DNA from 4 places in the Mesorhizobium sp. ESP7-2 genome. Region 1 is predicted to be linked to each of the others. Evidence: riboswitches for the same ligand, from Rfam matches in the RefSeq annotation. Region 1 holds a riboswitch; each other region holds the start of a gene.
What was found. Region 1 has a riboswitch for cobalamin ahead of bluB (5,6-dimethylbenzimidazole synthase). Riboswitches for the same ligand answer to the same signal wherever they lie in the genome.

Region 1 (7,414 bases):
AGGACATGCATCGACCACGCAAGGAGATGATCGCGGAGACACGCGCCAAGCTGATCGCCGCGGCGCGCCAAGCCTTTGGCACCATCGGGTACGCCGAAGCGTCGATGGACGATTTCACCGCGTCGGCCGGACTGACGCGCGGCGCCCTCTATCATCACTTCGGCGACAAGAAGGGACTGCTTGAGGCGGTTATCGCGCAAATCGATGCTGAAATGGCGGCGCGGGTGAACGAGGTCGCGTCGAGGGCGCCGACCCGCTGGCAGCATTTCGTCGACGAATGCACCACCTATATCGAGATGGCGCTCGAGCCGGAAATCCAGCGCATCATGTTCCGGGACGGTCCGGCGGTGCTGGGCGATCCGGCACAGTGGTCAAATGCCAATGCCTGCGTCGGTTCAATGACCGATCATCTGACCGCGCTGCAAGAGGAGGGGGTGGTCGTGCCGGGCCTCGATCCGGAGACCGCGGCGCGGCTGATCAATGGGGCGAGCAGTCAGGCCGCGCAGCGGATCGCCAATTCGAACGATCCCGAAGCGACGTCGAGGAAGGTGGTGGCAGCCTTCAAGCAATTGCTTGAAGGCCTGCTCGAGAAGCCGGAAGCGCGGCCAAACTGAGCCACCGTGGCGCCTCCCGCCGCCGCCTGCAATTGACAATAGCCGGTTTGAGCGCATCCTCCACAGCCATCTCTGAGGGGAGATTCGGGCATGTGGGATTTCGATATCGGCAGGTCGGTGTCCATCATGATGCGGACCTGGCCCTTCATTGTCTTTCGCATGATCGTCTATTTCGGCATCACGCTGGCCTACATCATGGCCACCGGCACGGGCGCCTCCGTCGGCTATGGCGTCGGCCATATCTCCACCGATCCTGATGGACCGTTGTCCTTCGCCATGTGGGGTGGCGTGGTCGGTTTCGGCCTCGTCTCGATCGCCGTCTATTGGATCCGCGAATATATCCTTTACGTCGTCAAGGCGGGTCACATCGCCGTCATGGTTCATCTGATCGACGGCCATGACGTTCCCGACAGCCAGAACCAGATCGCCTACGCAAGAGAGATTGTGACCGAGCGTTTTGCCGAGGCGAACATCCTTTTCGTCGTCGACCAACTGGTCAAGGGCGCCATCCGCGCCATCACCGGCCTGCTCGGCGGCATCGCAGCCTTCCTGCCCATTCCGGGCCTGAGCGGCCTGGTCTCGTTCATCAACACGGTGATCCGCCTGTCGCTCACCTATGTCGACGAGATCATTCTCGGCTACAACATCCGCATCAATTCGTCCTCGCCGTTCGAGACGGCGCGGCAAGGCGTCGTGCTCTACGCCCAGAACGGCAAGACAATGGTCAGGAACGCGGTCTGGCTGGCGGTCATCATGTGGGGCGTCTCCTTTGTCATCTTCCTGCTGATGCTGGCGCCGGCAGCCACTATTCTTTACGTCATGCCCGGTCAGCTCGCCGGTTGGGCCTTCGTTCTGGCCATCGTCTTTGCCTGGGCTTTCAAGGCGGCCTTCATCGAGCCGTTCGCCATTGCCTGCCTGATGCAGGTCTATTTCAAGACCATCGAGGGCCAGGTCCCCGATGCCGCCTGGGACGCCCGGCTCGCCGAAGCCTCGTCAAAGTTCCGGGAACTCAAGGACAAGGCGCTCTCCACCTTCGACGGTTCGCGCTGGGGTACGGCCGGCGCGACGCGCTGATCGGCGGGGTTTGCCGGCGCAGCGGCTACGGTGTTGAGGCGGGCCACCGTGGATTTGAGCGACGCCTCACCCTGGCCGCAAAACGTCTCGCTCATGATCAGGTCGGGCAGCGGCAGCCGTCGGCCCCAGCCATGCGTTTCGAGGTCGGGTTTGGGCGCGAACTCGGAAACACGGCCAACGCAGAGATAGGCGATCGGCGTCACGTGCTCGGGGATAGATAGAAGGCTTTTCAGCGCTTGCGTCTCGATGATGCTGACCCAGCCGACGCCAACGCCCTCGGCGCGTGCCGCCAGCCAGAAATTCTGCACCGCGCAGACCGTGCTGTAGAGATCCATTTCCGGATTGTGCCAGCGTCCCAGCGGCGAGCCTTTCGAACGCTCGCGGTCGCAGGTGATGCAGATGTTGAGCGCGCTTTCGCAAATGCCTTCGAGCTTGAGCTTGCGGTAGAGCGCCCGCCGGTCTGCCTCGATTGCCGGCAGTTCCTGTTCGCGGGCGGCCAAGAACAGGTCGCGCACCTCCCCCCGTCGCGCGGCATCGCGAATGACGATGAAATTCCAGGGCTGCATGAAGCCGACCGACGGCGCGTGATGGGCGGCAAGCAGCAGCCGCGCCAGCACCTCGTCGTCGATCGTCTCCGATGTAAAATGGCTACGCACGTCGCGCCGCGTGAACATGGCGCGGTAAACCGCGTCGCGCGCAATCTGGTCGAATCCATCGCCCATTGCAGCGGTCATATCTTCCGGCATCGCTTGTCCCCTTGCGATTGCAGCAGTTCAAATTTTCAGAGCGTACTTTGTGCGTCCAAGAGAACGCACGTCGCTCTGACGTCATCCGCCTGACCATGCGGATGACGATGCCTGCCAGGCCGGTCTTCTGGCTCGGGATCAACCCACGTCCGGTGCCTTCCCGTCATCGACAGTGGCACTTACCGGCGCAGTCCCCCTCACAGCGTTGGGCACGCCACGGTATCAAACCGTGTTCCCGATTCTCCCGCTTTCGCGGGCACCAGGCAGTAGCGGCAGTCTTACGCCGAATGGCCGGCGACGCCAATGCCCGCAGCGACATGAATGGACGCAGGTTCGATTTTCCCCAGCGATCAGGCCGCAACGCATGGCCATCGCCGCGCCGGGGCACTAGATAGGGGGACATGGCCACTCGTCTCTACACGCACCCGATCTTTCTCGAACACATCACCCCGCCCGGTCACCCCGAGCGGCCCGACCGCCTGCGCGCCATCGAACGCGTGCTCGACGACGAAGCTTTCGCCGCGCTCGACCGCGTCGAGGCACCGCAAGGCGACGAGGCGACCATCCTTTACGCGCATCCCGCCGATTTCGTCGCGCGTGTCCGCGCCGCCATCCCCGACGAAGGCATTGCCCGCATCGATGCCGACACCACCGCCAGCCCGAAGAGCTGGCAGGCCGCGACCACGGCGATCGGCGCCGCCAACGCCGCCGTCGACGACGTCTTTGCGGGCCGCGCCGACAATGTCTTCGTCGCCGCCCGGCCGCCTGGGCACCATGCGGAAAAGACCACGGCCATGGGCTTCTGCTTCTTCAATACGGCGGCAATCGCTGCGCGCTATGCACAGAAGAAGCATGGCGCCGAGCGTGTCGCCGTCGTCGACTGGGACGTGCATCACGGCAACGGCACGCAGGATATTTTCTGGGACGATCCCTCGGTGCTCTATTGCTCGACACACCAGATGCCGCTCTATCCCGGCACCGGCGCGAAGAACGAGACCGGCGCTGGCAATATCGTCAACGCGCCGCTGGCGCCGCGGACCGGCAGCGAGGTGTTTCGCGATGCCTTCCTGTCGCGCGTGCTGCCGGCACTCGACAATTTCGCGCCCGACCTGATCATCATTTCGGCCGGCTTCGACGCGCACCATCGCGACCCGCTGGCGGAAATCAATCTGACCGAGGACGATTTCGACTGGGCGACCGGCCAGCTGATGCAGCGCGCCGCACGCCATGGCGGCAACCGGCTCGTCAGCCTGCTCGAGGGCGGCTACGATCTGCAGGGATTGGCATTTTCGGTCGCCGCCCATGTCGGGCGACTGATGAAAGGATGAATGATGACTGGTGAGATCAACGAAGACGTCAAGGCGATGAGCTTCGAACAGGCACTCGACGCTCTGGAGAAGATCGTCGATGATCTGGAGCGTGGCGACGTGCCGCTCGACCAGTCGATCCGGATCTACGAGCGCGGCGAGGCGCTGAAGATGCATTGCGACCGGTTGCTGAAGGCCGCTGAGGACAAGGTCGAGAAGATCAGGCTGTCGCGCGACGGCAAGCCGGTTGGAACCGAGCCGCTCGACGCGGACTAGGGAGCCGAGCAGCTTTACCGATTTTTGGACACGATCATGATCGAGGATACAGTTCGTCCCGATTGAAACGGACAAGAGGAGATACGGAAGCGATGTGCAGAAACATCAAGACCCTGTTCAATTTTGATCCGCCGGCAACCAATGACGAAGTCCGCGACGCGGCACTCCAGTTTGTCCGCAAGCTGAGCGGTACGACGCGGCCTTCCGCCAAGAACCAGCATGCATTTGATCACGCGGTCGACGCCATCGCGGCATCGGCACGCGAGCTTCTCGATTCGCTCGAAACCCACCAGCATCCGCGCAATCGCGAAGAGGTGGCGGCTAAACTAAGAGCAAAGGCGGCGATCCGGTTCGCCTGATATGCCCAAAGCGCCCACTGACCGCTGACCAGGAGAGTTCATGAGCTTCTTCCCGGGGAAAGACCCTGAGGCCGGCGATGCCTTCGCCAGCGACCAGATCGAGCTGATGGTCATCCCGAACGCCAAGGATATTGGCGGCTTCGAGGTGCGCCGCGCCTTGCCGACCGCCAAGCGGCGCCTGGTCGGGCCGTTCATCTTCTTCGATCGAATGGGTCCCGCCATCATGCGCGCCGGCCAGGCGCTCGACGTTCGTCCGCACCCGCATATCGGCCTGTCGACCGTAACCTATCTGTTCGACGGCAAGATCAGGCACCGCGATTCGCTCGGCACCGAAATGGTGATCGAGCCCGGCGACGTGAACCTGATGACCGCAGGCCGCGGCATCGTCCACTCCGAGCGCACGCCGCAGGAATTGCGCGGCGCGCCAATGTCGATCTCCGGCCTGCAGACGTGGCTGGCGCTGCCCGACGGCAAGGAAGAGGTGGCGCCGGTGTTCGAGAACACAGCTGCGCTGCGACTTCCAGAGATCGATGCCGAGGGCGTCAGCGGCCGTGTCGTCATCGGTGATTTCCAAGGATTGCGGTCCCCGGTGCGGGCGGATTCCGAAACGCTCTACGCTGATTTGCGGCTTGCGCCCGGTGCCAGCGTCAAGATCCCGGCCGATGCGGAAGAGCGCGCCATCTACACGCTGGAGGGCGAGGTCTCGATTTCAGGCGACGTCTTTCCGGCGGAACGGCTGCTGGTGTTCCGTCCCGGCGACGAGATCGTCATATCGTCGCCGACGGGTGCGCATTTCATGCTGTTCGGCGGTGCCTCGCTCGGTTCGAAGCGCTACATCTGGTGGAATTTCGTCTCTTCGTCCAAGGAGCGCATCGAGCAGGCCAAGCAGGAATGGAAGACCGGCCGCTTCGATATCGTCCCCGGCGATGAGCAAGAATTCATTCCGCTGCCGGAAGGCTGAGCGGTGAGGGACTGACTATCCGTGTTACCGACACGCATTTACTTTCGGCGGCCGGCGGCCTATCCCGCCGATGAAAAGAAAGTCTGGACCCAACGTGAACGCAACGCTGCATACGCCGCTTCTCGACAAGGTTCGCGTCCCGGCCGACCTGCGCACGCTGGCCGAGAGCGAATTGCCGCAGCTGGCATCCGAGCTTCGGGCCGAACTGGTCGACGCCGTTTCCCGCACCGGGGGCCATCTCGGTGCCGGCCTTGGCGTGGTCGAACTGACGGTGGCGCTGCATTATGTCTTCAACACACCCGATGACCGGCTGATCTGGGATGTCGGCCACCAGGCCTATCCGCACAAGATCCTGACCGGACGCCGGGACCGCATCCGCACCTTGCGCCAGGAAGGCGGCTTGTCGGGCTTCACCCGCCGGGCCGAGAGCGAATACGACCCGTTCGGCGCCGCCCACTCCTCGACATCGATATCGGCGGGTCTCGGCATGGCCGCCGCCCGCGACCTTTCGGGTGGTCGCAACAATGTCATTTCAGTCATCGGCGACGGCGCCATGTCGGCCGGCATGGCCTATGAGGCGATGAACAATGCCGGCGCGCTCGACGCCCGCCTCATCGTCATCCTCAACGACAACGACATGTCGATCGCGCCGCCGACCGGCGCGATGAGCGCCTATCTGGCGCGCCTGGCTTCCGGCAAGGCCTATATTGGCTTGCGCGACTTCGGCAAGAAACTGACCTCCTATCTCGGCAAGCGGGCCGATCGAGCCATCACCCGCGCGGTCGAGCACGCGCGCGGCTACGTCACCGGCGGCACTTTGTTCGAGGAACTCGGCTTCTATCACATTGGCCCCATCGACGGTCACAATCTGGAGCATCTGATTCCGGTCCTGAAAAATGTCCGCGACAACGGCAAGGGGCCGGTGCTGATCCATGTCGTCACCCAGAAGGGCAAGGGCTACGCGCCGGCGGAAGCGGCCGCCGACAAATACCACGGCGTCAACAAATTCGACGTCATCACCGGCGCGCAGACCAAGGCGCCGGCCAACGCGCCTGCCTACACCAAGGTGTTCGCCGAAAGCCTGATCCAGGAGGGCCGCGAGGACGATCGCATCGTCGCCGTCACCGCCGCCATGCCGAGCGGCACCGGCCTCGATCTGTTCGGCGAGGTGTTCCCGTCGAGGACCTTCGATGTCGGCATCGCCGAGCAGCATGCGGTGACCTTCGCCGCCGGTCTGGCGACCGAAGGCTACAAGCCGTTCGCGGCGATCTATTCGACTTTCCTGCAGCGCGCCTACGATCAGGTCGTACATGACGTCGCGATCCAGAAACTGCCGGTACGTTTCCCCATCGATCGCGCCGGCTTCGTCGGCGCCGACGGCGCCACCCACTGCGGCGCCTTCGACATCACTTTCCTGGCAAGCCTGCCGGGCTTTGTCGTGATGGCGGCGGCCGACGAAGCGGAACTGCGCCACATGGTGCGCACCGCCGCCAGCTATGACGATGGGCCGATCGCCTTCCGCTATCCGCGTGGCAACGGGGTCGGCGTCGACATGCCCGAGCGCGGCTCGGTTCTCGAGATCGGCAAAGGCCGCATCGTCCGGGAAGGCAGCAAGGTTGCCCTGCTGTCCTTCGGCACGAGGTTGCAGGATTGCCTTGCCGCCGCCGAGGAACTCGGCGCGGCCGGGCTTTCCACCACGGTCGCCGATGCCCGTTTCGCCAAGCCGCTCGACCAGGATCTGATCCGGCGGCTGGCCCGCTCGCACGAGGTCCTGGTGACGGTGGAGGAGGGCGCTATCGGCGGCTTCGCCAGCCATGTGCTGCAGTTCCTTGCCCATGAAGGATTGCTGGAGAACGGCCTGAAGGTACGCCCGCTGGTTCTGCCCGACGCCTTCACCGACCACGCCAAGCCGGAGAAGATGTATGCCGATGCCGGTCTCGACGCCGCCGGGATCGTGCGCACCGTTTTCACGGCCCTCGGCCAAACAGTCCGCGCCCAGCGCGCCTGAATCAAAACCTCAACAGCTTGAATCAGTTTGCCGGCTTGATGCCGTAACGCACTGTTAACGCAGCCGTTG
Region 2 (7,414 bases), on a different contig from region 1:
CTTCAATATAGTCCCCACTCGCGATTTCCTCATAATCCTCCATCAAGATTTGGAAATCCGCATTCTGGCGCATCCACACGATCCAAATTGGCGGAAAGTTCGCCGTCAGCGGCCACGCTGATTTTTTCTTGTTTAGCCGATCCATCAGGATGATATCGGGCCTGTTGTCCCGGATCAGGGAATTGACGTAGCGAGTATAACTATCAAGGTCCTGCCGCGCGATGCGCTCGTCCTCGCCTTGGTACTCACCCCGCATCAGTCCCCAAAGCGCATAGGTGCCAACCCAATCATGAGCATAGGCCGACAGCCAGCGACCGTTGGTCATCCTTGTCAGCGGATTGCCGACTGACAGGTCGGAACTGACCTGGACGACCGAAGGCGAGGCATAACGGCTCTTGATGGCATCGACCAGGCTTTTCTCAGGCAACTGGTAAGACTGGTGGTGCATCACCGAAAGTGCAACGATCACAGCCAGCGCGGCTGCGGCGTGGAGCCTGACGCTGGCTACCTCGGAAGCAGCCTCTGTATTTGTAAGACCAAGCGCCATTCTCCATCGCGATGCCACTGCCAGCAGCATCGCGACCAGCAACGTAGCCTGATAAGGATACTGGTGATTGGGCCAGTATTTTCCCAGGTAAAGCATGGAGACGAAGAAGCCAGCGGCACTCGCCACCGCCAGCGCAACGTCGTCTCGCCAGACTGATCTACGCATCTGGAAGACCGCGAAAACGACAAAGACCGTAAAACTCGGCAATGCGGCGAAAATGTTTACGTTGGCTCGCAGGCTGACATAGTAGCGTAGCAGCAATTGTAGGAAGGCGCCAAGAAATTCGGGAAACCATATATACACGCTGACGAGATAGGCAGCGCAAACTGTGAAGATGACGACGTTTTCGGCAGTCAAGCACGCCATTGCCGAGCGTTTGCGCCAAGCGATAAAGAGATAGGGCAGTACGATGCCAGCTGCCCAATGTGGTTTGACCAGAACCAGCACACTTCCCGCTAGGCCGACCGCCACGGCAAGGCTAAGAGGAACCGATGCAGCCGCACGGGGTTCAATCCGCCACATCATCAGGAACAGCATCGGCATGAACAACATCGTGCCAATGTGCTCGCGCTGGCCGAAAACATTACCAGGCATGATGAGAAGCAAAACCGCTAGCGCGGGATATATCCATTGCGTCTTCACATCGACGAAAATTCGGCTTCGCTCGATGACGACCGCCGACAGCGCAATTGAAACGAAAAAAACCATATAAATAAAGAATTCAATCGCCGATTCCGGCGAAATGCCGAGCCTTTGAGACAGCCATACCGGCCCAATATAGAGGGCGACGGAAAAAGGTGGATTGGTTTCTAGAATATCGACATAGAGCTTCTGGCCATCAAGAACCTTTTCGCAGATAAGAATGAGCCAGCTAACATCGGTATTGTCGCCGGCTGCCCATGGCATAAAAAGCGAGAACACCACCACGGTCGCAACAAGCCAGACCGCTGACAAGCTTCCGATCGAAGACGCAAAGCCAGTCGCGGTATTGATGTTTCTTACATTTGCCACGCTCGGGACCGCTCCAACAAACATCACTTTTACGCAGAACGACGAAATCCTGGGAGCACAGCTACGCCTGCCTCTGTAATTGAGGAACCCGAGCCGATGTGGTCGAAAGCAGAAGCCGATCGTGCGGTCGCGCCCAGCGTATCAAGCAGCATCGAGATAGGTGCCACCGGTGCCGCCCCACGGCAGTGCTCACATCGATCACCCGCTGCCCCCGAAATCGCTGGAACTGACCCTGAAAGCTAGCGGGGATTACCTAAAGGGCTGTTAATCGCGCATCGTGGCGCCTTCCCGTTATCAGCCAATGAGCAAGAATTCCGCCGAGACAAGCTGGAAAGGCAATGCGCCATAGGCGGCGACCGTCGCCTGATCGTCCCATTGGCGGAACTGCCGCGACGGCCGAAATATTTGCCATTGGCAAGGTTGAGCACCACGGCCTCGCCATCGAGGGATTCGAAAACGATATCCCGGCAAGGCAAGCTGTGCCGGCAAGGTGCCGACCATTTCTGCGATCAGTTCGGTATCAAGCCTCGATTTCCAGCGACGACAATGGCTTGGAACAACAGGCCAGGATGAAGCCATCGTCGACCTCATGATCGAGGATGCCGCCATTGTGGCTCATCTCGACGCTGCCGGAGACTTTCTTCACCTTGCAGGTTCCGCACAGGCCGAATTCGCAGGCCGCCGGTATCCGCACGCCCGAGGCACGCGCCGTCTGCAGCACGGTCTGGCCGGCGACGCATTCGGCGTCGACATCCGAAAGCGCGAATCGGATCGGCGTCGCGGCTTCGACGGGGATAGCCACACCGTCCTGCGCCGGCGCCGCGAACGGCGCCGGGATTTCCTCCACGGTCGGTGCGGCAAAGCTCTCCTGATGGTACTTTGTCATGTCGAAGCCGGCGGCTTCCAGCATGCCGCGCACGGCGCGCATGAAGGGATCTGGGCCGCAGCAGAAGATTTCGCGTTCGCGGAAATCGGGTGCCAGGAGCGGCAGCCGGATGGCGTCGATGCGGCCCATATGGCCGTACCAGCCCTCGCGGCTCGACCGCTCCTCGATCATGAAGCCGAGCGACAGGCCCGGCATATGGCCACCGAGCAGCTCGAGCTCCTTGCGAAAGATGATCTCTTCCGGGCGCCGCGCGCAGTTGACGAAGCCGACATCGGTCCATGGCGCGCAGTCGTTCAGCCAGCGCAGCATCGACATCATCGGCGTCACGCCGGAACCGGCCGAGACGAACAGATACTTCGCCGCCGGATGGCTGTGCAGTGAAAAGTCGCCGCCTGGTCCATAGGCCTTGACGTGCGAGCCCGGCGCCAGGTGACCGAACATCCAGCGTGTGCCGACGCTGCCCGCCTGCGCCTTCACCGTCACCGCGATCGAGAACGGCCGCGACGGCGAGGACGACAGCGTATAGGTACGCATCAGCGGTCCGTCCGGCGTCGGCAGTTCCAGCGTCACGAACTGGCCTGGCTTGTAGCGGAACCAGGTCTGGTTGTCGGACCGGAAGGTGAAGGTCTTCACGTCCGGCGCCTCGTCGCTGACGCCGGTCACTTCCAGCACCTGCAGCCTGTCGTTCCAGGGCGCCATCTGGTCGAGATGACGATAAAGGCCAAGGTCGGTCATCGCATTCATCCCTCAGCCTCTCATGCGACGCTGCGCAGCGCAGGCCGGCCACCTTCGGCAAGGCGCGGTCCGATGAAGCGGGCATACCAGTCGACGAACTGGATCACACCGCCCTCATGCAGCTCGGAATAGGGGCCGGGCTCGTAAGCGGGCGATAGGATACCGAAGGCGTTCTCTTCGACGATGCGGCGATCCTGGTCGTTGGTTTCGGTCCAGACATGGGTGAGTTCGGCGAGATCGTAGTCGACGCCCTCGACCGCATCCTTGTGTACCAGCCATTTGGTCGTCACCGCCGTCTCCGTGGCGCTGACCGGCAGCACGCGGAAGGTGACGGCATGGTCGATGAGGATATGATTCCAGGTTGTCGGGTAGTGATAGTGCATCAGCGTGCCGATCCGGTCGCCCGAGACGCTGTCGGACAGGTTCTTCTTCACCGCCCGCTTGCCGGTCATCGTGTAGCTCTGGGCATCGCGCAGCAGCGGCGCGCGGGTGGCGCGGTATTGCCCGGCCGGGTCGATGCGGAATTTGCTGGGTAGGCCAGCAGCCTCGCATTTCGCCCAGTGCGCCAGCATCTCCGGATCGCTGTCGGCCCCTTGCACGCCGGTCACGGTCGGTGCTTCCGGGAAGGTCTTGCACAGCTCCGGATGATTGCCCGCACAATGATAGCATTCGCGGTTGTTTTCCCAGACCAGCTTCCAGTTGCCCTTCTCGATGATCGTGCTCTCGAAGGCGATCTTGGCCTCGCTGAGCCGGTGCGGCTTCAGATAGGGCTCGATCATCGCCCGCATCGGCGCGAAGTCGGCGGGCTCCTTGGCCAGGCAGATGAAGACATAGCCGGCGACGCTTTCGCAGGCGACCGGCTTCAGCCCGAACTGGCTCTTGTCGAACCCATCGGCCATCTGGCGGGCGAACAGCAGCCGGCCGTCGAGCTCGTAGGTCCACTGGTGATAGGGACAGACCAGTTTGGCGGCCATGCCCTTGTCGGTGTTGCAGACGCGGCTGCCGCGATGGCGGCAGGAATTATGGAAGGCGTTGATCTTGCCCTGCTGATCGCGCACCAGCACGACCGGATAATCGCCGATCTGCACGGTGATGAAGCTGCCCGGCTTGGGCAATTCGCAATCATGGCCGATGAACAGCCAGTCGCGATACCAGATCAGCTCCATGTCCAGCTTGAAGTAGTCCGGGTCGGTGTAAAAGGGCTGTTCCAGCGAAAAGCCTTGTTTGCGGCTGTTCAAGAGCCTCAGCATGTCGTTGCGCGCGTCCATGTCCTGTCCTCAGTTTCAAGGACTGAACTGGTGGTGATTGAGGAAGGACTGGACGCAGATCGGCAAAAAGCCGGACAAACACCATCCGCCTCTTGACCGCCCACCGCGATCAGTCGAGTTCTAGCCATCTCGGGCTGGTTTCCGGGCTCTGGAGTTGTCCTTGCGGACCATCGCGACACCTTCCCAGGCCTTCGCCCAGTGGTCTCCCGTTGCGACTTGAACTCCACCACCGTTGCGGGGGCAGCGCCGGAATCTGACCGGCTTCCCAATTCTCCGCTCCGTCGTCACGCAGCGGCACCTGAGATGCCTGATCTAATCACGACAGGCTTTGCGACATCGGCACGAAAGCGACATCGCATCCATGCGGCGCGACACGCACGCTGGATCGTCGTGACAGGGTCGTAGCCGTTGGAATCGACCTCCGTCGGCAGACGCGCCGGCACCGTTTTCGACCCCTTTGCCGCGGACGAGAAGGTTAACGGTTTCAAAAAGTGACTATTAGCAGAGTCTAAAATCGAACCGAACGGTTCGTTTCTGTTGACGGTGCGTGCAAGACGGTGTGAACGCCGAGCCTCCGACACAGTTGATGATCGAGGCGTTGGCTTTAGATAACCAATTGATATCACGAAGAAAAAGAGCGGATGTGGAAAGCCCTGGTACAATTTCAAGTAGTGGAGTCATGGTCCACGCTGAACAACTTCGTGATTGGAAACGGCCGTGGGGCTCTCCCACATCGGGGCTGTCCGAACGACGCGATTTTAATCCCAAGACACGCCGCTAGACGGACGGAAAAATACTGGAGTACCCAAAATGAAAAAGATTGTTCTCACTGCCGCCGCCCTTCTGGCGATTTCCGGCAGCGCCTTCGCTGGTAGCGACAATTACGGTTCGAACGGCGCCAATCAGCCCGCAGCAGCCGTGGACAGCTCGTACACCGCTTCGACCGGCAAGTCGGAGCCGGCTGCTCATGCGCCTGTGACGGGCGCCGACCACAACCTCTTCGGCAACAACTAACAGCCGATCCCGGGCACGCGGCGGGGCGACCCTGCCGCGCCGGTGGATGCCACAAATTCAGGAGTACTTAAAATGAACAAGATCCTCATTGCTGCCGCCGCCGTCCTGGCCCTCTCCGGCAGCGCCTTCGCCGGCAGTGACAATTACGGTTCGAGCGGCGCCGACCAGGCCGCTGTCACTTCGACCGACAACTCGAACACAGCGTCGATCGGCAAGTCGGCTTCGGCCACGCAGGCGCCTGCCCAGCAGGGCAGCGATCGCAACCTCTTCGGCCGTTAACGGCCCGTCCACGAGCGGCGGGCTAGCCCGCCGCTCGTGGAATTCAAGAAATCAGGAGTACTTAAAATGAACAAGATCCTCATTGCTGCCGCCGCCGTTCTGGCCCTCTCCGGCAACGCCTTCGCCGGCAGCGACAACTATGGCTCCAATGGCGCCAATCAGCCCACTGCGTCGTCGACCGTCAATGTCGACACGTCGCATACGGGTTCGATCCGCAACAGCGACTCGCCCGTCTACAAGCTGCTCAATTCGTCCGGCGACGTGCAGAAGCCGGCCCATCAGGGTGCCGATCGCAATCTGTTCGGCAACAACTAACAGATCCGGACCATAGACATAGACAAAGAAGAGCGGCGGGCCATGCCCGCCGCTCTTTTTGCGTTGTCGAGAACAGTTGGTCTCAGGCCGCCTTTGCTTCGACTTCGTGCAAGGCAAAGGAGCGACCGTCGGCATCGAAGATATGAAGGTCGCCGGCATTGGCGGTCAGCCGCAACGTCGAGCCGCGCTTGACCTCGACATTGCCCGGCAACTTGGTCACCAGCGGCAGGTCGGCCCGGCCGATGTCGATATAGACCAGCTGGACCTCGCCGAGCTGCTCGAGATAATCGACCGTCCCCTCGAACAGATAGTCGCTACCACTGGCGATCGCGAGATCTTCCGGCCGCACGCCGAAGCTGACCGCCGCTCCCTTTGCCGAGGCAGGCGTCGCGATCGGTACCGTCGCCTTGCGTCCGCCGACATGGCTGATGATGGTTGGGTTGCCCGTCTTGTCGACCGTCGCCGGCAGGATGTTCATGGCCGGCGAGCCGATGAACTGGGCGACGAAGAGGTTGCCGGGGTTCTTGTAGAGCTCCATCGGCGTGCCGACCTGCTCGATGTGGCCGTCCTTGAGCACGACGATGCGGTCGGCCAGCGTCATCGCCTCGACCTGGTCGTGCGTGACGTAGATCATGGTCGTGTTGGGCATGGATTCCTTGAGCTTGGCGATCTCGATGCGCGTGGCGACGCGCAGTGCCGCGTCAAGGTTCGACAGCGGCTCGTCGAACAGGAACACTTTCGGATTGCGCACGATGGCGCGGCCGATGGCGACACGCTGGCGCTGGCCGCCCGACATCGCCTTGGGCAGGCGGTCGAGATATTTGGTCAGCTGCAGGATTTCGGCGGCCTGCCGCACCCGCTTGTCGATCTCGGCCTTGCTTTCCTTGCCGATCTTCATCGAGAAGGCCATGTTGTCGTAGACGGTCATGTGCGGATAGAGCGCGTAGGACTGGAACACCATGGCGATGCCGCGCTTCGACGGCGGCACGTCGTTGACCACCTGGCCGTCGATCCTGAGTTCACCCGAGGTGATTTCCTCGAGCCCAGCGATAGAGCGCAGCAAGGTCGACTTGCCGCAGCCCGACGGACCGACGAAGACGATGAACTCGCCCGATTTGATGTCGAGGTCGATGCCGTGGAGAATGTTGAGATTCCCGTAGGACTTCTTCACTTGCCTCAAATTGACATCGGCCATTGATTTCCTCCAGTGATTCTTCGGATGTTTCAGCCTATGCGCCCGAACCAGGCGCCGTAACCGCCGAGTTCGATCGAGCCGGTGCCCGCCTGCACGGAAAACCCGTGTCCCGCCAAAGGTTGCAGGGTTCGGTTGCCGAGGTCAACCTTCGCCGGCGCGGCAGC
Region 3 (7,414 bases), on a different contig from region 1:
GCGACTGATGTATCCTGTCCGGCCAGGCCCGCCAGCCTGTGCACCAGCGCGTTCATATTGGCCGGGCCGCCCTCGCGGAAATAGCCGAGCAGGCCGTCGAGTTCGGCGCGGGGCAGCGTCGAGGCTTCGATCAGCCTGAGATCCTCGTCATGGCTTTCACCGGGAAGCAGCGCCAGTCTTATGCCGCGTTCGCGGGCAATTGCCGCCAGTTGGTCGCAGCCATAGCGCCACCAGTCGTAACCGCCGAGGATACGCACCAGGACGACCTTGGCGTGGCGGGCGACGCTGTCGACCCAGAGGTCGACCGACATGGGATGGCGCAGGTCGCGCAGTGCCGCCAGCCGCATCGAGGGCAGGCGATCGGCGTCGGCCTTCCATGCCGCCGCCAGCCCGGCGAGGTCGCTGTCGGTGAAGGACAGGGCCACGATATCCGCCGGTGTCTGCCTGAGATCGACAGGCTCGGCGAGGTCGTCGAGCGAGGCGGAGGTCGTGGTGAGGATGTGCATCGCGGCTGTGCCTGAAATCAGCCGGCGAGGATGCGTTCGATCGCAGGACGGTTCAGCCCCTTGAGGCCGATGACGACCAGGCGCGAACGGCGGTCGTCCTCGGCGCTCCAGGCGCGGTCATAGTAATGATTGACGCGCGGGCCGACGGCCTGCAGCAGGAGCCGCATCGGCTTGCCGCCGACCTCGACGAAGCCTTTCACCCGCAACACGTTCTCCTGTTCGGCGGCCGCGGCGACGCGCTTTGCCAGCTCGTCGGGATTGGCGATCGAGGGAATGTCGACGATGAACGTGTCGAAGTCGTCATGCTCGTGGTCGAATGCGCCGTCGTGATGGGATTTGCGGTTCTCGATATCGTCCTCGACGGCGAGCCCGAGGCCGAGCAGCACCGAGGGATCGACCTTGCCATGAGACGTCGGCACGATCTTCACGGCGCGGGCGGCGTGTTCGCCGATGATGCTGTTAGCGCGGGCCGAGCCGTCGGCGTCCATCAGGTCGCTCTTCGACAGGATGATCAGATCGGCGCAGGCGATCTGGTCCTCGAACACTTCCTCGACCGGATCATCATGGTCGAGGCTTTCATCCCCGGCGCGCTGCGCCTGCAGGGCTTCCATGTCGTTGGCAACCCGGCCTTCGGCAAGTGCGGGACCGTCGACCACGGCGATGACGCCATCGACGGTCACGCGGCTCTTCACCGACGGCCACTGGAAAGCCTGGACCAGCGGCTTGGGCAGAGCGAGGCCCGAGGTTTCGATCAGGATATGGTCGACCTTCGGCGTCAGGCACAGGATCTGGTCGAGCGCCGGCACGAAATCGTCGGCGACGGTGCAGCAGATGCAGCCATTGGCCAGTTCGACGATGTTTTCCTCGGGGCAGGTGTCGATGCCGCAGCCCTTGAGGATTTCGCCGTCGATGCCGATGTCGCCGAACTCGTTGACGATGATGGCAATCCGTTTGCCGCCGGCGTTTTCCAGAAGATGGCGGACAAGGGTCGTCTTGCCGGCGCCGAGGAAGCCGGTGACGACGGTGCAGGGAACGCGGGAAACGGATGCGGTCATATCAGTCTTTCAGCATGTCGAGGGGAGGGATGCGGGCAACGAGGCCGCGTTTGAGGCTATCGGGCCTGCCCCGCCAGGGAATGAGGCCGTCGCTGGAGGTGGCGAAGAGTTTCGCGCCGGTGACGAGATCGGCACCGCTGGTCGGGGTCAGATCGCCAAACACATAGCTCCAGCATCCGTCGCGCAGGATCGCGGCGCTCAGCCGGCGCTTGCAATTGCCGAGGCATTCGACGGTGCGGATGCGGATGTTGTCGCCCGAGGCGGCTTGGCGCGTATCTTCAGCCAAAAGTTCGCCGGCCCGGGGATGAGCATCGGGGCCGGTCTCGTCGCGACAGGAGGCGCAGACGATGACAGTGATGCCGGCCAGGGAATCATCCCCGCCGGACGAAATGTCCGTTGTTTCAGCCGAAAAACTGCTGTCGCGATCCAAATCAGGCTCCTTGCCCGGAAAACCCGCCGGGCGATCGGATTCTTGCATTCCAGACGGCAGGTCTCCTGGCTCGCGGGTCATCGCCTTGGGTAGCCGCCTTCCCGGGACAATCCCAGTGGCTTTCGGCCTTGGCTCTTCGCTCACAGTTGCGGGGACAGCCGCGGATTTGGGATTTTCAATCCCGCACCGCATTCCCTCTTGGCCCCTCCCTTTGCCGAGAGGAGACCGTCTGGATTGGATTTAGGCTCTTGCGGGCAGCGGTGTCAACGCGAGCTTACGACACCGCGATGTCGGACAGCGCCGGGCCCAGGTCGCCGGCGGGCGTCACTTCGATGCGTTCGAGGCCAAGCCAGCCCTGCATCTGCTTCAATTCCTCGGAGAGCTGAGCGGCGGTTTCGGGCGGTGCGCCGGGCTCGGCGTAGGCGGCATGGACACGCAGGACACTTGCCGGCCGGTCGGCCTTGAGGTCGACGCGCGCCACGATCCTGTCGCCGAGCAGGAAGGGCAGGACATAGTAGCCATATTGGCGCTTGTCGGCCGGGGTGTAGATCTCGATACGGTAGTGGAAATCGAACAGCCGCTCGCTGCGCGAGCGCTCGAAGACGACCGGATCGAACGGCGCCAGCAGGGCGCGGGCCTCGATCTTGCGTGGCAAGCGCGCGTCCCTATGGAGGTAAGCCGGCTTGTCCCAGCCCTCGACACGGACCGGCAGCAACTCGCCGGTCTCGACCAGTTCCTCCAGGCGGCCTTTCATGTCGGCGGGGGAGAGTCGAAAATAATCGCGCAGGTCGCCCGATGTCGCCACGCCATGGGCGCGGGCGGAGATGCGCAGCAATTCGCGATGCGCATCCTCGGCGGTCGGTACCGGCAGGTCGAGGATCGCCTGCGGCAGCACGCGCTCCGGCAGGTCGTAGAAGCGCTCGAAGCCGCGCCGGTGCGCGGTGGTGATGCGCCCGGCCCAGAACAGCCATTCGAAGGCGTGCTTGGCGTGGCTCCAGCCCCACCAGCCGCCGGAGCCTTTCTGGCCTTCCAGCGCGGAAGCGGCGATCGGGCCGCGTGCCACGACCTCGCGGTAGATCTCTTCTATATAGGGGGCGTGCTCGCGGCCCCATTTGGCCAGCCCCAGATACATTTCATCGCCTTGCTCGGCGCGCCGCATGCGCCAGCGCATCAGCGGGTAGGTCTCGACGGGCAGGAACGAGGCCTCGTGCGCCCAGTATTCGAACACAGTGCGCTTTCGCGTCACGGCGGCATTGTCGAGCAAAGCGAGGGGATAGGGGCCAAGACGCGAATAGAGGGGCATGTAATGGGCGCGAACCACCGCACTGACGGAATCGATCTGCAGCAGGCCGGTGCGAGACAGAACGCGGGCGAAGTGGCGGCGGTCGGGCGTGCCGGCGGGGCGGGGATCGAGAAATCCCTGAGCGGCGAGCGCGATGCGCCGGGCGGCGGCAAGCGAGATCTTTTCCTTCATGCGGATGCGTCTCTGGTGGACCTGTCTGGCGTTGCGGGGGGTGATTCCTGTCCATGCTAGCAGGGTTTTGGCGGCAACCTTGTCAGGAGAGAAAAGTGGAGTAAAAGACGAAGGAAATCAAACAGGAGCATATGGGACCAGTTTCTCCCGGATTGCCGTCCAGCTCGGTGTTTTGAACAAGGTTTGACTTGCTTCGCTGGAAGTGCTGCGCTAACCCTCGCCGCGTTGCAGCATAGGCTCCTTAAAACGGTTCAGCGGTTAATCTGTCACGCTTCCGCATTAAGGTCCGGTGCTGTAATCAACGTGGATTGGCGCCAACGGAAAGCCGCTGCATGAACGCACTCCTCAGTTCGTACCTGCCCATCGTCCTGTTTATCGGCGTGGCGCTGGTGGTCGGCCTGGCGCTGCTCGCGGCGCCGTTCCTGGTAGCCTACCGCAACCCGGATCCCGAGAAGCTGTCCGCCTATGAATGCGGATTCAACTCGTTCGACGACGCCCGCATGAAGTTCGACATCCGTTTCTACCTGGTGTCGATCCTGTTCATCATCTTCGATCTCGAAGTAGCCTTCCTGTTTCCCTGGGCGGTGTCCTTCTCGAAGATCGGCATGCTCGGTTTCTGGTCGATGATGGTGTTTTTGGCAGTGCTGACAATCGGCTTCGCCTATGAATGGAAAAAAGGAGCGCTGGAATGGGATTGAACGACAGTTCAGGCACCCTCGTCGCGCCGAAGCCCAAGGGTATCATCGATCCCAATACCGGCAAGCCGGTGGGGCAGGACGATCCCTTCTTCCTCGAAATCAACAACGAGCTTGCCGACAAGGGTTTTCTGGTCACCTCGACCGAGGCGCTGATCACCTGGGCGCGCAGCGGCTCGCTGATGTTCATGACCTTCGGCCTGGCGTGCTGCGCGGTCGAGATGATCCACACCTCGATGCCGCGCTACGATTCGGAGCGGTTCGGCGTCGCGCCGCGCGCGTCTCCGCGCCAGTCCGACATCATGATCGTGGCCGGCACGCTGACCAACAAGATGGCGCCGGCGCTGCGCAAGGTCTACGATCAGATGCCGGAGCCGCGCTACGTCATCTCGATGGGCTCCTGCGCCAATGGCGGCGGCTATTATCATTATTCCTATTCGGTGGTGCGTGGCTGCGACCGCGTCGTGCCCGTCGACATCTATGTGCCCGGCTGCCCGCCGAGCGCCGAAGCCCTGCTCTACGGCATTCTTCTCCTGCAGAAGAAGATCCGCCGCACCGGCACGATCGAACGGTAAATCAATGGCCGCATCCCTTAGCGAACTGTCGACCTATCTCGGCGAGAAGCTGCCTGGCCGCTTCGGCGATGCGGTGCTCGCCTATGGCGAGCTCACCGTCCAGGTCGAGCCGGGCGATCTGGTCGAAGTGATGACTTTCCTGCGCGACGATGCGCGCTGCCAGTTCATATCGATCATCGATGTCTGCGGCGCCGACTATCCGTCGCGGGCCAAGCGCTTCGACGTCGTCTATCACCTGTTGTCGCCGAAACAGAATGTGCGCATCCGCGTCAAGGTGCAGGCCGACGAGGAGACGATGGTGCCGTCGATCACCGGCATCTATCCCGGCGCCGACTGGTTCGAGCGCGAGACCTACGATCTCTATGGCGTGCTGTTTTCGGGCCACCCCGATCTGCGCCGCCTGCTGACCGACTACGGTTTCGAAGGCCATCCGCTGCGCAAGGATTTCCCGCTGACCGGGTTCGTCGAAGTGCGCTACGACGACGAGGCCAAGCGCGTCATCTACGAGCCGGTCGAGCTCAAGCAGGAATTCCGCAATTTCGATTTTCTTTCCCCTTGGGAAGGCACCGACTATGTGCTGCCCGGGGATGAAAAAGCGAAACAGTGAGTAGGGAAGTAGTGAGTAGTCAGTAGGAGAAGAGTTGGAGCAACGGATCGAATCTTATCGCGACTTGAAGGTGTGGCAATCGGCGATGACGCTCGCTGAGGACTGTTACCGCCACACCAAGGAGTTCCCGAAGGAAGAGATCTACATGACCTCTCAGATGCGCCGATCGGCGGTTTCGATCGCTGCGAATGTCGCGGAGGATACGGTCGGGAAAACAGAGGTTCGTTCGTTCAATTTTTGCGCATGGCGCAAGGTTCGTTGAAGGAACTGGAAACGCACATATTGCTGGCATGCCGGGTTGGCTTGCTGCGAAAAGACAATGAGATTGAACTGCTGCTGCGATGCGAAGAGATTGGAAAAATGATGAGATCTCTTATCCGAACGGTGCAGGCCAAGCAGGCGGAATGAAGCAGGCGTTGAGATTGATGATCACTACTCACTACTCACTACTGACTCTTCGCCAGAGGCGCCAGAATGGCTGAAACCTCCGTCCGCAACTTCAACATCAATTTCGGCCCGCAGCATCCTGCCGCGCATGGCGTTTTGCGCCTTGTTCTGGAGCTCGACGGCGAAGTCGTCGACCGCGTCGATCCGCATATCGGCCTGCTGCATCGCGGTACGGAAAAGCTGATCGAGGCAAAAACCTATCTGCAGGCGGTGCCTTATCTCGATCGGCTCGACTATTGCGCGCCGATGAACCAGGAGCACGCCTTCGCGCTCGCCGCCGAGCGCCTGCTCGGCATCGAGGTGCCGAGGCGCGGCCAACTGATCCGCGTGCTCTATTGCGAAATCGGCCGCATCATGTCGCACATCCTCAATGTGACGACGCAGGCGATGGACGTCGGCGCGCTGACGCCGCCGCTGTGGGGCTTCGTCGAGCGCGAAAAGCTGATGGTGTTCTATGAGCGCGCCTCCGGCTCGCGCATGCATGCCGCCTATTTCCGGCCCGGCGGCGTCCACCAGGACCTGCCGCGGCAGCTGGTCGAGGACATCGGCAAGTGGATCGACCCGTTCCTGAAATCGCTCGACGATCTCGACAAGCTGCTCACCGGCAACCGTATCTTCAAGCAGCGCAATGTCGATATCGGCATCGTTTCGCTGGCCGACGCCTGGGCCTGGGGCTTCTCGGGCGTCATGGTGCGCGGCTCGGGCTCGCCGTGGGACCTGCGCAAGTCGCAGCCCTATGAGTGCTACTCCGAGATGGATTTCGACATCCCGATCGGCAAGAACGGCGACTGCTTCGACCGTTATCTCTTGCGCATGGAAGAAATGCGCCAGTCGGCACGAATCATGCGCCAGTGCGTCGACCTGCTGCTCGGCAAGGAAAGCACCGGCCCGGTGTCGAACCTCGACGGCAAGGTGGTGCCACCCAAGCGCGCGGCGATGAAGCGCTCGATGGAAGCGCTCATCCATCACTTCAAGCTCTACACCGAAGGCTACCGCGTGCCGGCCGGCGAGGTCTATGCGGCGGTCGAGGCGCCGAAGGGGGAGTTCGGCGTCTATCTGGTCTCGGACGGCACCAACAAGCCCTACCGCTGCAAGCTGCGCGCCCCCGGTTTCGCGCATCTGCAAGCCATGGATTTCCTGTGCCGCGGCCACATGCTGGCCGACGTCACCGCCGTTCTCGGCTCCCTCGACATCGTGTTTGGTGAGGTCGATCGCTAAATGTCAGTCCGCCGTCTCGCAGAAGCCAGCGTCCAGCCAGCCTCCTTCGCCTTCAACAAGGCGAACGCGGCGGCTGCCAAGCAATGGATCAAGAAGTACCCGAAGGGCCGCGAGCAGTCGGCGATCATTCCTTTGCTGATGATTGCGCAGGAGCAGGAAGGCTGGGTCACCAAGGCGGCGATCGAGACCATCTCCGACATGCTCGGCATGCCGCGCATCCGCGGGCTCGAGGTCGCGACCTTCTACACGCAATATCAGTTGAATCCCGTTGGTACCCGTGCGCACATCCAGGTCTGCGGCACCACGCCGTGCATGCTGCGCGGCTCGGAAGCGCTGATGGATGTATGCCGCTCGAAAATCCATCACGACCAGTTCCACACCAATGACAAGGGCACCTTGTCGTGGGA
Region 4 (7,414 bases), on a different contig from region 1:
GCTAACCCTCTATCGAGTCGCCGATTATCTGCTGATTGGCCTGTTTGGGCTGGTCTCGGTCGTTGTTTTTGTAGTGTGATCGTCCGGAGCGGTTGCGAACTGCCTCACCAGCTAACACGGGCCTCTTTTGCATTTGGATTTGCTGCCTTCCCGAACCTTTGATCGCATAGCCACCGGTAGCTGCAGGAGAAGATTTGAGCACGGGTTCGATGACAGCAAAAAGTCGTTCGGCATCCGGTCCATACATGTAGAGGACACATTTGCCCCCACCAAATTCATCGCCATCAAACTCGCCTGCGGATGCGTTCCCGACAGCTTGCTCCAGTCTCTGCTCAAGAGCGATAATGGTTTCTCGTTCCTGTGGCGTTCCGAACTGACCATCGCTGAGAAGAAGATAGACGATTACTGCTTGCTCCAATGAACAGCCTCCGGTTGGTGAACAATCAGAACTCGATCCCCTGCTGAGCTTTCACGCCCGCCGAGAAATGATGCTTGGTCACGCCCATCTCGGTGACCAGATCGGCGGCCCCGATCAGCGCTGGCTTGGCGTTGCGGCCGGTAACGACGACATGCAGGCCCTCGCGCCGGCCCTTCAGCGCCGCTACCACCTTGTCGAGATCGAGATAATCGTAGCGCAGCGCGATGTTGAGTTCGTCGAGCACGACAAGGCTGATCGAGGGATCGTCGATCAATTCCCGCGCTTTGGCCCAGGCAGCCTCGGCGGCCGCGATGTCGCGCTTCAAATCCTGCGTCTCCCAGGTGAAACCCTCGCCCATGGCGTGCCAGACGACCCGGTCGCCAAAGGCGGCGAAAGCGTCCTTCTCGCCGGTGTGCCATCTGCCCTTGATGAACTGGACGACGCCGACGCGCTTGCCGTAGCCGAGCATTCTAAGCGCCAGCCCGAAGGCGGCCGTGGTCTTGCCCTTGCCGGGACCGGTGTTGACGATCAGCAACCCCTTCTCGATCGTCTTGCCAGCAACCTCGGCGTCCTGCACCGCCTTGCGCTTGGCCATTTTGGCGCGATGGCGTTCTTCATCCTTGTCGTCGATGTCAGTCATTTCACTTCACCTTGAGCGGTAGCCCCGCCACCATCAGGAGCACCGTGTCGGCGACTGCGGCGACCCGCTGATTGAGCCGGCCGGCGTCGTCGCGAAAACGCCGCGCCAGCGCATTGTCGGGCACGATGCCTTGCCCGACCTCGTTCGATACCACGAACCACGGCCCGCGCGGCCGCGACAGCACGTCCGCCAGCCGTCGGCACGCCGCGTCAACGTCGTGATCGGCCAACATGTGATTGGTCAGCCACAGCGTCAGGCAGTCGACAAGCACCGGCTGATCATCCGGCAAGGCTTCCAGCGCTTCGGCAAGGTCGAGTGGCGCATCGATGGTCGACCACCCTTCGCCGCGCCGCGAGCGGTGCAACGCGATGCGCTCGCGCATCTCGTCGTCATAGGCTTGCGCCGTGGCGATATAGGCCCATGGCGAGGGCAATGCCGCCACCAGGGTTTCGGCGTGGGGGCTCTTGCCGGAGCGCGCGCCACCGATGATGAAAGTCAGCTTGCAGCGATCAGGCAAAGCTGTCGCGCAGGCTGGTCGCCGTGCCGGTGAAGCGCCTGCGCACCACGCCGACGACGGCGCCGAGCACCAGCCAGAACACCAGATTGGTCACCGTCACCGCCACCACGAACTGATGGTGCAGGCCTTCCGGGATCGGTGTTTCGAAACTGGCGGGCTGCGGCGCGCCGACGACATGCGGGGCGACGATCAGCAAGACGGCGAGGATGGTCAACGGCAGCGATCTGCGAAACACGATCAGGCCAAGGCCGATGGCGGTCGCCGCCGCCGTTGCCGTCCACCAGATCTGACGCGGAAGAAGATCGGCCGCCGGCATTGCCGGCAATTCCGGCTGCAGGCCGAGGCCAGGCGCCAGCGTGAACACGGCAAAGCCGGCCAGCCCCCAGAACACGCCCTGGCGCCAATTGCCGATGCCGCCGGCAAACTCGGAAACCGCGACCAGGACCAGCGCGAAACCGATGCCGGTGACGATATTGGCAACCACGCTGAAGGCGAAACGCTCGAAACCGTCGGCCGGCGCCCAGGCTTCGTCTTCCTCCGCCGGCGTCTTGGCTTCGACGGCTGCTGGCGCGGCAGAACTCATCGCATTCCCAGCGGGCGCGACCGTGCTTACGGCGCTGGTATCGGGTGCCGCGCCATGGTCGTGGTGATGGCCGCCGCCGGCCTTTTCGTAGACCTCCGCCTTGAGGATCAGCGGCACTGTCGCATAGGCCTGCATGCAGGCGAGAACGACACCGGCCACGAGCCCCGCGATCGCCGCGACGAACACGACGTTGCGAAACAGATTCATGAAGTCAGATCCTCGTCAGTGGCAGGGAAACGCCATCGAGTGGCGATAGTCGTGGGCGGCATTGTGGACCGCATCGATATGCGAGAAACCGACAAAGCCGACGACGAAGATGCCGAGCAGCGCCGCGAGCGCGAGCTGCATCAAGCGCGACTGCGAGGAGACGGAGGCGCCGAGGGAGACGGAAGCGGTAGTCATGTCTTGTCCTTTCGCCCTCCACCCGAGGGCATCGAAGTCAGTTTCCTGTCGCCGGCAGGTCTCCTGGCTCGCGGATAAGCGCCCTTCCCCACCTTCCCGAAGGAAAACCTTCAGTGGCATATGGAGAGGACTACCGCACACAGTTGCGGGGGCAGCCACGGCATTAGACAGGAATTCCTGTCCGCACCGCATTCCCTCTTGGCTCCAAAAAGGAACCGACGACGCTGGTGATTATAGGGAAATTCGCCGCGCGCGGCAAACCAAATTCCGACAGCCGCCAGCGCAGGAGCGTCGTATCGGCAAAGCCGCTCCCATCCCGTCCTGATTGACAAACTCCATGGCCGGGTGTCGGCTGGCAACCCTCACAGGAAGCCAGCCATGCAGCCCGATGCCAGCGAGCGCGAGCCCTATAACGGCCTGACCCGAACCGAGCCGTCGCTGCCCTCATCGGCCTATTGGCATCAGGAGAACTATCAGCGTGATCTCGACGCCATCTGGTACAGAAATTGGCTGCTCGTCTGCCGCGAGGCCGACCTTGCCCAGCCTTTGGCATTCCGCACCTTCCGCGTCGGTACGCAGGAAATTCTTGTGTTGCGCGACGAGACTGGCGCGTTGCGTGCCTTCCACAACACGTGCCGGCATCGCGGCTCGCAGCTTTGCCAGGAAAGCGAAGGACGGCTGAAGGCGCGGCTGATCACCTGCCCGTATCATGCCTGGTCCTATTCGCTGCACGGCGACCTTGTGCGCGTGCCATCGAAGTCGCTGCCTGATGGCTTCGACAAGGCCGATTATCCGCTTTATAGCGTCGCACTCTCGGTGTGGCGGGGCTTCGTCTTCGCCAATCTTGCTGAAGATGCCGCCGGCTCGGCGCAGTCATCCTTCGACCCGGCCTCCGGCGACCTCGGCAACTGGCCGCTGGACACGCTGGTGTCGGGCCATGTGCTGCGCAAGGTGATGAACTGCAACTGGAAGATTTTTTGGGAAAACTTCAACGAATGCCTGCACTGCCCGGGCGTTCACAAGGACCTGTCGCGGCTTGTGCCGATCTATGGCCGCGGTCTGATGAGCCGGCACGACGATCCCGAATGGGCGCGCCATGCCGCCAATGATGCGCCGGAGTTTTCGGGCGGCCTGCGCGCCGGGGCTGAAACATGGTCGCGTGACGGGCGGACGCACGGGCCGGTCTTCCCGGGCTTGACGCAGGCGGAACGAACCGCTGGCCAGACCTACGTCACCAGCCTGCCCTCGATGTTCATCGTCGGCCATGTCGACTATGTCAGGACCGTGCGGCTGGTGCCGCTCGGCCCGGAGCAGACCGAATTGACCGCCGAATGGCTGTTCGCGCCCGAGGCGCTCGCCGAGACCGACATCGACAACATCGTCGCCTTCGGCACACAGGTGCTGGAGGAGGATGCCGCCATCTGCGAGGTCAACCAGAAGGGCCTGCGCTCGATGCGCCATCAAGCCGGCGTGCTGATGCCCGAGGAGTACGACTTGCATCGTTTCCACAATTGGGTGCGCGAGCGCCATACGGCGCTTTCGCTCTGATTTTCAGAGGGATTTCGGCAGATAGCGCCAGGTCATGAAGCCGCAAAACGCTGCCAGCAGGCCGAGCGTGACGAACACCGATCCCAGTCCGAAGAAGGCCAGCACCACCGAATAGACCAGCGGCGGCGTCAGTTCGGAAAAGTCGAGATAGGTGCGGTAGACCGCCGCCATCTGCGCGCGCTCATAGGAGCGCACCGAGCGCATGAAGGCGGTCGAACCCAGCGCATCGAGTGCGATGGTGAAGAAGGCGCCACACAGCAGGAAGGCGCCGGTGAGCAGCGGTACGGTTTCGCCCACGGCACCGGCGGCCAGCAGCGACGCCGACATGGCGAAATAGGCAAATGTCATGGTCCGGCGGCCGCCAAAGCGCTTTCCCGCCTTGCCCCAGAAGATCGCCATGAACAGCAGCGCATTGCCGGCCGAGACCAGCAGGCCGCCCGCCAGTTCACCCTCGCCGGTGATCACCATGAACAGCGGTCCATAGACGAAGAACGTCGTCCAGAAGCAGGATCGGCCGAAGGCGATCAGCCAGGCGAGCCTGAGCCTCGGCTGCGCCACGAAGCGGCCGATATTGGCGAGCGGATTGGCCGGCCGCGTCTTGCCGGGGCGGATCGACGGGTTGTCGCCCAGCCGGTACGTCCAGAACAGCGCCAGCAAGGCCATGGCGAAAACCGCCACCGCGCCATGCGCGGCGTAGATGCCGAAATGCGCATAGAGGAAGATGCCAAGCGTCGGCCCGCCCGTCCAGGCGACCATCGACCACGCCATGCGCAGCGATTCGGCTTGCATGAAGTCGGTCTTGCGGATGTGGTCCATGATGTAGAGGTTGAGCGTGATCGAAAGCGCACTGGCACCCATCACCCGGCACAGCATCCCGGCCACTTGCCCGGCGAGCGTATGAGTGACGAAGAACAGCGAGCCGATGGCGAGCAGGCAGGCGCCCGCCGTGTAGACCCAGCGCCGCGCGAAGCGGCGGATCAGCATCGGCATGAACAAGGTCACCGACAGGCCGAGCATGGACACGACGGTATAGAGGATCGAGACGATCTGCTCGTTATGGAGGATCTCGTAGGCCTGGATCGGTATGACGCTCGAAACCATGGCGCGGGCGAAGGATTCCACCGCGTAGAGCGAGGCGAAGGTGCGCGCATCCGCGGCCTTGAGGGCCGGAAGCCAGATCGGATGGCGCACATGCGTGGACATTGCTTCCCCAAAGCAGAATCGCGGCGTCAAATCTGCCGTGGACATTTCAGGCCCATTAAGAGGAAACCGACGCACATCCGGCAAAAGCGAAGCCGGTCAAAGGCTTTCCGGCGCTGGCCCAACCCGGCGGCTGACGCGCACCCGCCGCGCGACCCAGGCCAAGGCGACCGGCCTTCTTCTATCCGGTGCAACCGTGATAGTCGTCTTGTAGGGGCTGAATCAGATCGCGAGACCATGAGCATCCACACGCCGACCGCACCCGCTCCGGAGCCATCGAAGCGCATCGTCCACATCGATATCTTGCGCGGCGTCGCGCTAATCGCGATGGCGAGCTACCATTTCACCTGGGATCTGGAATTCTTCGGCTACACCGATCCCGGTCTCACCGCCTTCGGCTGGTGGAAGATCTACGCCCGCTGCATCGCCTCGACCTTCCTGTTCCTGGTCGGTGTCAGCCTGTATCTCGCGCATGGCCGACAGATCCGCTGGAACGGTTTCTGGAAGCGGTTCGCCATGGTTGCAGGTGCCGCGGTCGCCATCTCGATCGTTACCCGCATCGCCACGCCCGATGGATTCATCTTCTTCGGCATCCTGCACGAGATCGCACTCGCCAGCCTGCTTGGCCTCGCCTTCCTGCGCCTGCCGGCCCTGCTGACGCTTGTCGTCGCCGCGCTCGTCATCGCCGCGCCAGTCTACCTGCGCTTCGAGGCCTTCGATCACCCCTGGCTGTGGTGGATCGGCCTTTCCGCCATCAATCCGCGTTCCAACGACTACGTGCCGCTGTTCCCCTGGTTCGGCGCGGTGCTTCTCGGCCTTGGGGCGGCGAAACTGGCGTCCGCTTCCGGCATACGGGCACGCCTGGCGAGCCTCGTGCCCGGCCGTTGGGCCAATCCGCTGGTCTTCATCGGCCGCCACAGCCTGGCCTTCTACCTGATCCACCAGCCGCTGCTGATCAGTTGCGTCTGGCTGTTCTCGCAAGTGATGCCGGCGCAGGTCGAGCCTCCGCAAGTCAATTTCCTGAAAACCTGCCAGCGCTCGTGCGAGCAGATGCGCAACGCAACCTTCTGTTCGAGCTATTGCGGCTGCATGCTCGAGACGCTTCAAGGTGAAGGCTCTCTTGATCGGCTCTTCAACAACGACCAGACTGCCGACTTCAGGGCGCATCTGTCCGATCTTGCCGCAACGTGCACCGCCAAGACCGACGACAAGATGACGGAGGGAGGGACACAATGATCGAGCCGAAGCCTGGGACCGAACCGAAGCCTGGGGTGATACCGTGGCCGCCGGTGATCTACGCTGCCGCGATCGCGATCAGCATCATCCTCGGCATGCTCTATCCCTTGCCCTGGATCGGCGACCTCCTGGGCGACATTCTGTTCGCCGCCGGCTGGGTGGCGTTATTCACCGTCGCCGTACTCTGGTTCACCGCGATCCGCACCATGATACGGGCCAGGACAACGCTCAATCCCAACGCCGTACCCGATCATCTCGTCACGACCGGTCCCTTCGGCGTCACCCGCAACCCGATGTACCTGGCCAATACGCTGCTGTTGATCGGCGTTGCCTTCGTCTCGGGCATCGCCTGGTTTTTCCTGCTTGCCTTCGTCGCCGCCTTCGTCACCCAGAAGCTCGCGATCGAGCGCGAGGAAAAGATGTTGGCGGCGAAATTCGGCAAGAAATACCGCGACTATGCGAAAAGAGTGCGACGCTGGATCTGAGCGGGTTTAGGTGTTGACGCCGAGCTCGACCAGCCGCTCGACGCAAGACTCCTCGGCCTGGTCGAGTTCGGCCAGCGTCTCCTCGAGATCGCGGCGCTTTTGCCTGAGATCCTCGCGCTTTTCCTCGATGCGCTTGATCATCAGCTTGAGCTGCCCGACCTCGCCCGGCGGCTCCTTGTACATCTGGATGATCTCGCGGATCTCGTTGATCGAGAAGCCGAGCCGTTTTCCGCGCATGATCTGCCGGATGAGGTGACGGTCGGAAGGGCGAAACAGCCGCGTGCGGCCGCGCCGCACCGGCTGCACCAGTCCCTCGTCTTCGTAGAAACGCAGCGTCCGCGTCGACACGTCGAATTCGCGGGTCAGCTCGGTGATCGAATAATAT

Region 2: it holds a riboswitch for cobalamin, as region 1 does, so the genes downstream of both, LB543_RS09795 (aromatic ring-hydroxylating oxygenase subunit alpha) here and bluB (5,6-dimethylbenzimidazole synthase) in region 1, are expected to answer to the same signal.
Region 3: it holds a riboswitch for cobalamin, as region 1 does, so the genes downstream of both, LB543_RS23240 (DUF1636 family protein) here and bluB (5,6-dimethylbenzimidazole synthase) in region 1, are expected to answer to the same signal.
Region 4: it holds a riboswitch for cobalamin, as region 1 does, so the genes downstream of both, LB543_RS28785 (CbtB domain-containing protein) here and bluB (5,6-dimethylbenzimidazole synthase) in region 1, are expected to answer to the same signal.

The regions. Positions count from the first base shown of each region.
Region 1 is NZ_JAIUGQ010000009.1:189,490-196,903, forward strand. Features, by position in the region: gene LB543_RS11995 (TetR/AcrR family transcriptional regulator) at 6-614, shown strand; gene LB543_RS12000 (hypothetical protein) at 705-1,688, shown strand; partial or broken gene bluB (5,6-dimethylbenzimidazole synthase) at 1,856-2,434, opposite strand; cobalamin riboswitch at 2,534-2,713, opposite strand; gene LB543_RS12010 (histone deacetylase family protein) at 2,836-3,762, shown strand; gene LB543_RS12015 (exodeoxyribonuclease VII small subunit) at 3,766-4,017, shown strand; gene LB543_RS12020 (DUF2277 domain-containing protein) at 4,110-4,376, shown strand; gene LB543_RS12025 (pirin family protein) at 4,417-5,337, shown strand; gene dxs (1-deoxy-D-xylulose-5-phosphate synthase) at 5,408-7,345, shown strand.
Region 2 is NZ_JAIUGQ010000007.1:135,869-143,282, forward strand. Features, by position in the region: gene LB543_RS09785 (hypothetical protein) at 1-1,558, opposite strand, end outside; gene LB543_RS09790 (hybrid-cluster NAD(P)-dependent oxidoreductase) at 2,079-3,179, opposite strand; gene LB543_RS09795 (aromatic ring-hydroxylating oxygenase subunit alpha) at 3,200-4,447, opposite strand; cobalamin riboswitch at 4,562-4,764, opposite strand; gene LB543_RS09800 (DUF680 domain-containing protein) at 5,258-5,461, shown strand; gene LB543_RS09805 (DUF680 domain-containing protein) at 5,534-5,740, shown strand; gene LB543_RS09810 (DUF680 domain-containing protein) at 5,807-6,055, shown strand; gene LB543_RS09815 (ABC transporter ATP-binding protein) at 6,138-7,250, opposite strand; gene LB543_RS09820 (alpha-glucosidase family protein) at 7,280-7,414, opposite strand, start outside.
Region 3 is NZ_JAIUGQ010000028.1:57,038-64,451, forward strand. Features, by position in the region: gene LB543_RS23230 (cobaltochelatase subunit CobN) at 1-506, opposite strand, end outside; gene cobW (cobalamin biosynthesis protein CobW) at 524-1,561, opposite strand; gene LB543_RS23240 (DUF1636 family protein) at 1,563-1,991, opposite strand; cobalamin riboswitch at 2,029-2,236, opposite strand; gene LB543_RS23245 (winged helix-turn-helix domain-containing protein) at 2,266-3,465, opposite strand; gene LB543_RS23250 (NADH-quinone oxidoreductase subunit A) at 3,798-4,163, shown strand; gene LB543_RS23255 (NuoB/complex I 20 kDa subunit family protein) at 4,154-4,735, shown strand; gene LB543_RS23260 (NADH-quinone oxidoreductase subunit C) at 4,740-5,342, shown strand; partial or broken gene LB543_RS23265 (four helix bundle protein) at 5,428-5,750, shown strand; gene LB543_RS23270 (NADH-quinone oxidoreductase subunit D) at 5,817-7,007, shown strand; gene LB543_RS23275 (NADH-quinone oxidoreductase subunit E) at 7,008-7,414, shown strand, end outside.
Region 4 is NZ_JAIUGQ010000044.1:24,787-32,200, reverse strand. Features, by position in the region: gene cbiB (adenosylcobinamide-phosphate synthase CbiB) at 1-79, shown strand, start outside; gene LB543_RS28805 (hypothetical protein) at 2-418, opposite strand; gene cobO (cob(I)yrinic acid a,c-diamide adenosyltransferase) at 444-1,058, opposite strand; gene cobU (bifunctional adenosylcobinamide kinase/adenosylcobinamide-phosphate guanylyltransferase) at 1,060-1,575, opposite strand; gene LB543_RS28790 (CbtA family protein) at 1,568-2,365, opposite strand; gene LB543_RS28785 (CbtB domain-containing protein) at 2,381-2,560, opposite strand; cobalamin riboswitch at 2,596-2,795, opposite strand; gene LB543_RS28780 (aromatic ring-hydroxylating oxygenase subunit alpha) at 2,939-4,108, shown strand; gene LB543_RS28775 (MFS transporter) at 4,112-5,311, opposite strand; gene LB543_RS28770 (heparan-alpha-glucosaminide N-acetyltransferase) at 5,546-6,544, shown strand; gene LB543_RS28765 (methyltransferase family protein) at 6,541-7,029, shown strand; gene LB543_RS28760 (MerR family transcriptional regulator) at 7,036-7,414, opposite strand, start outside.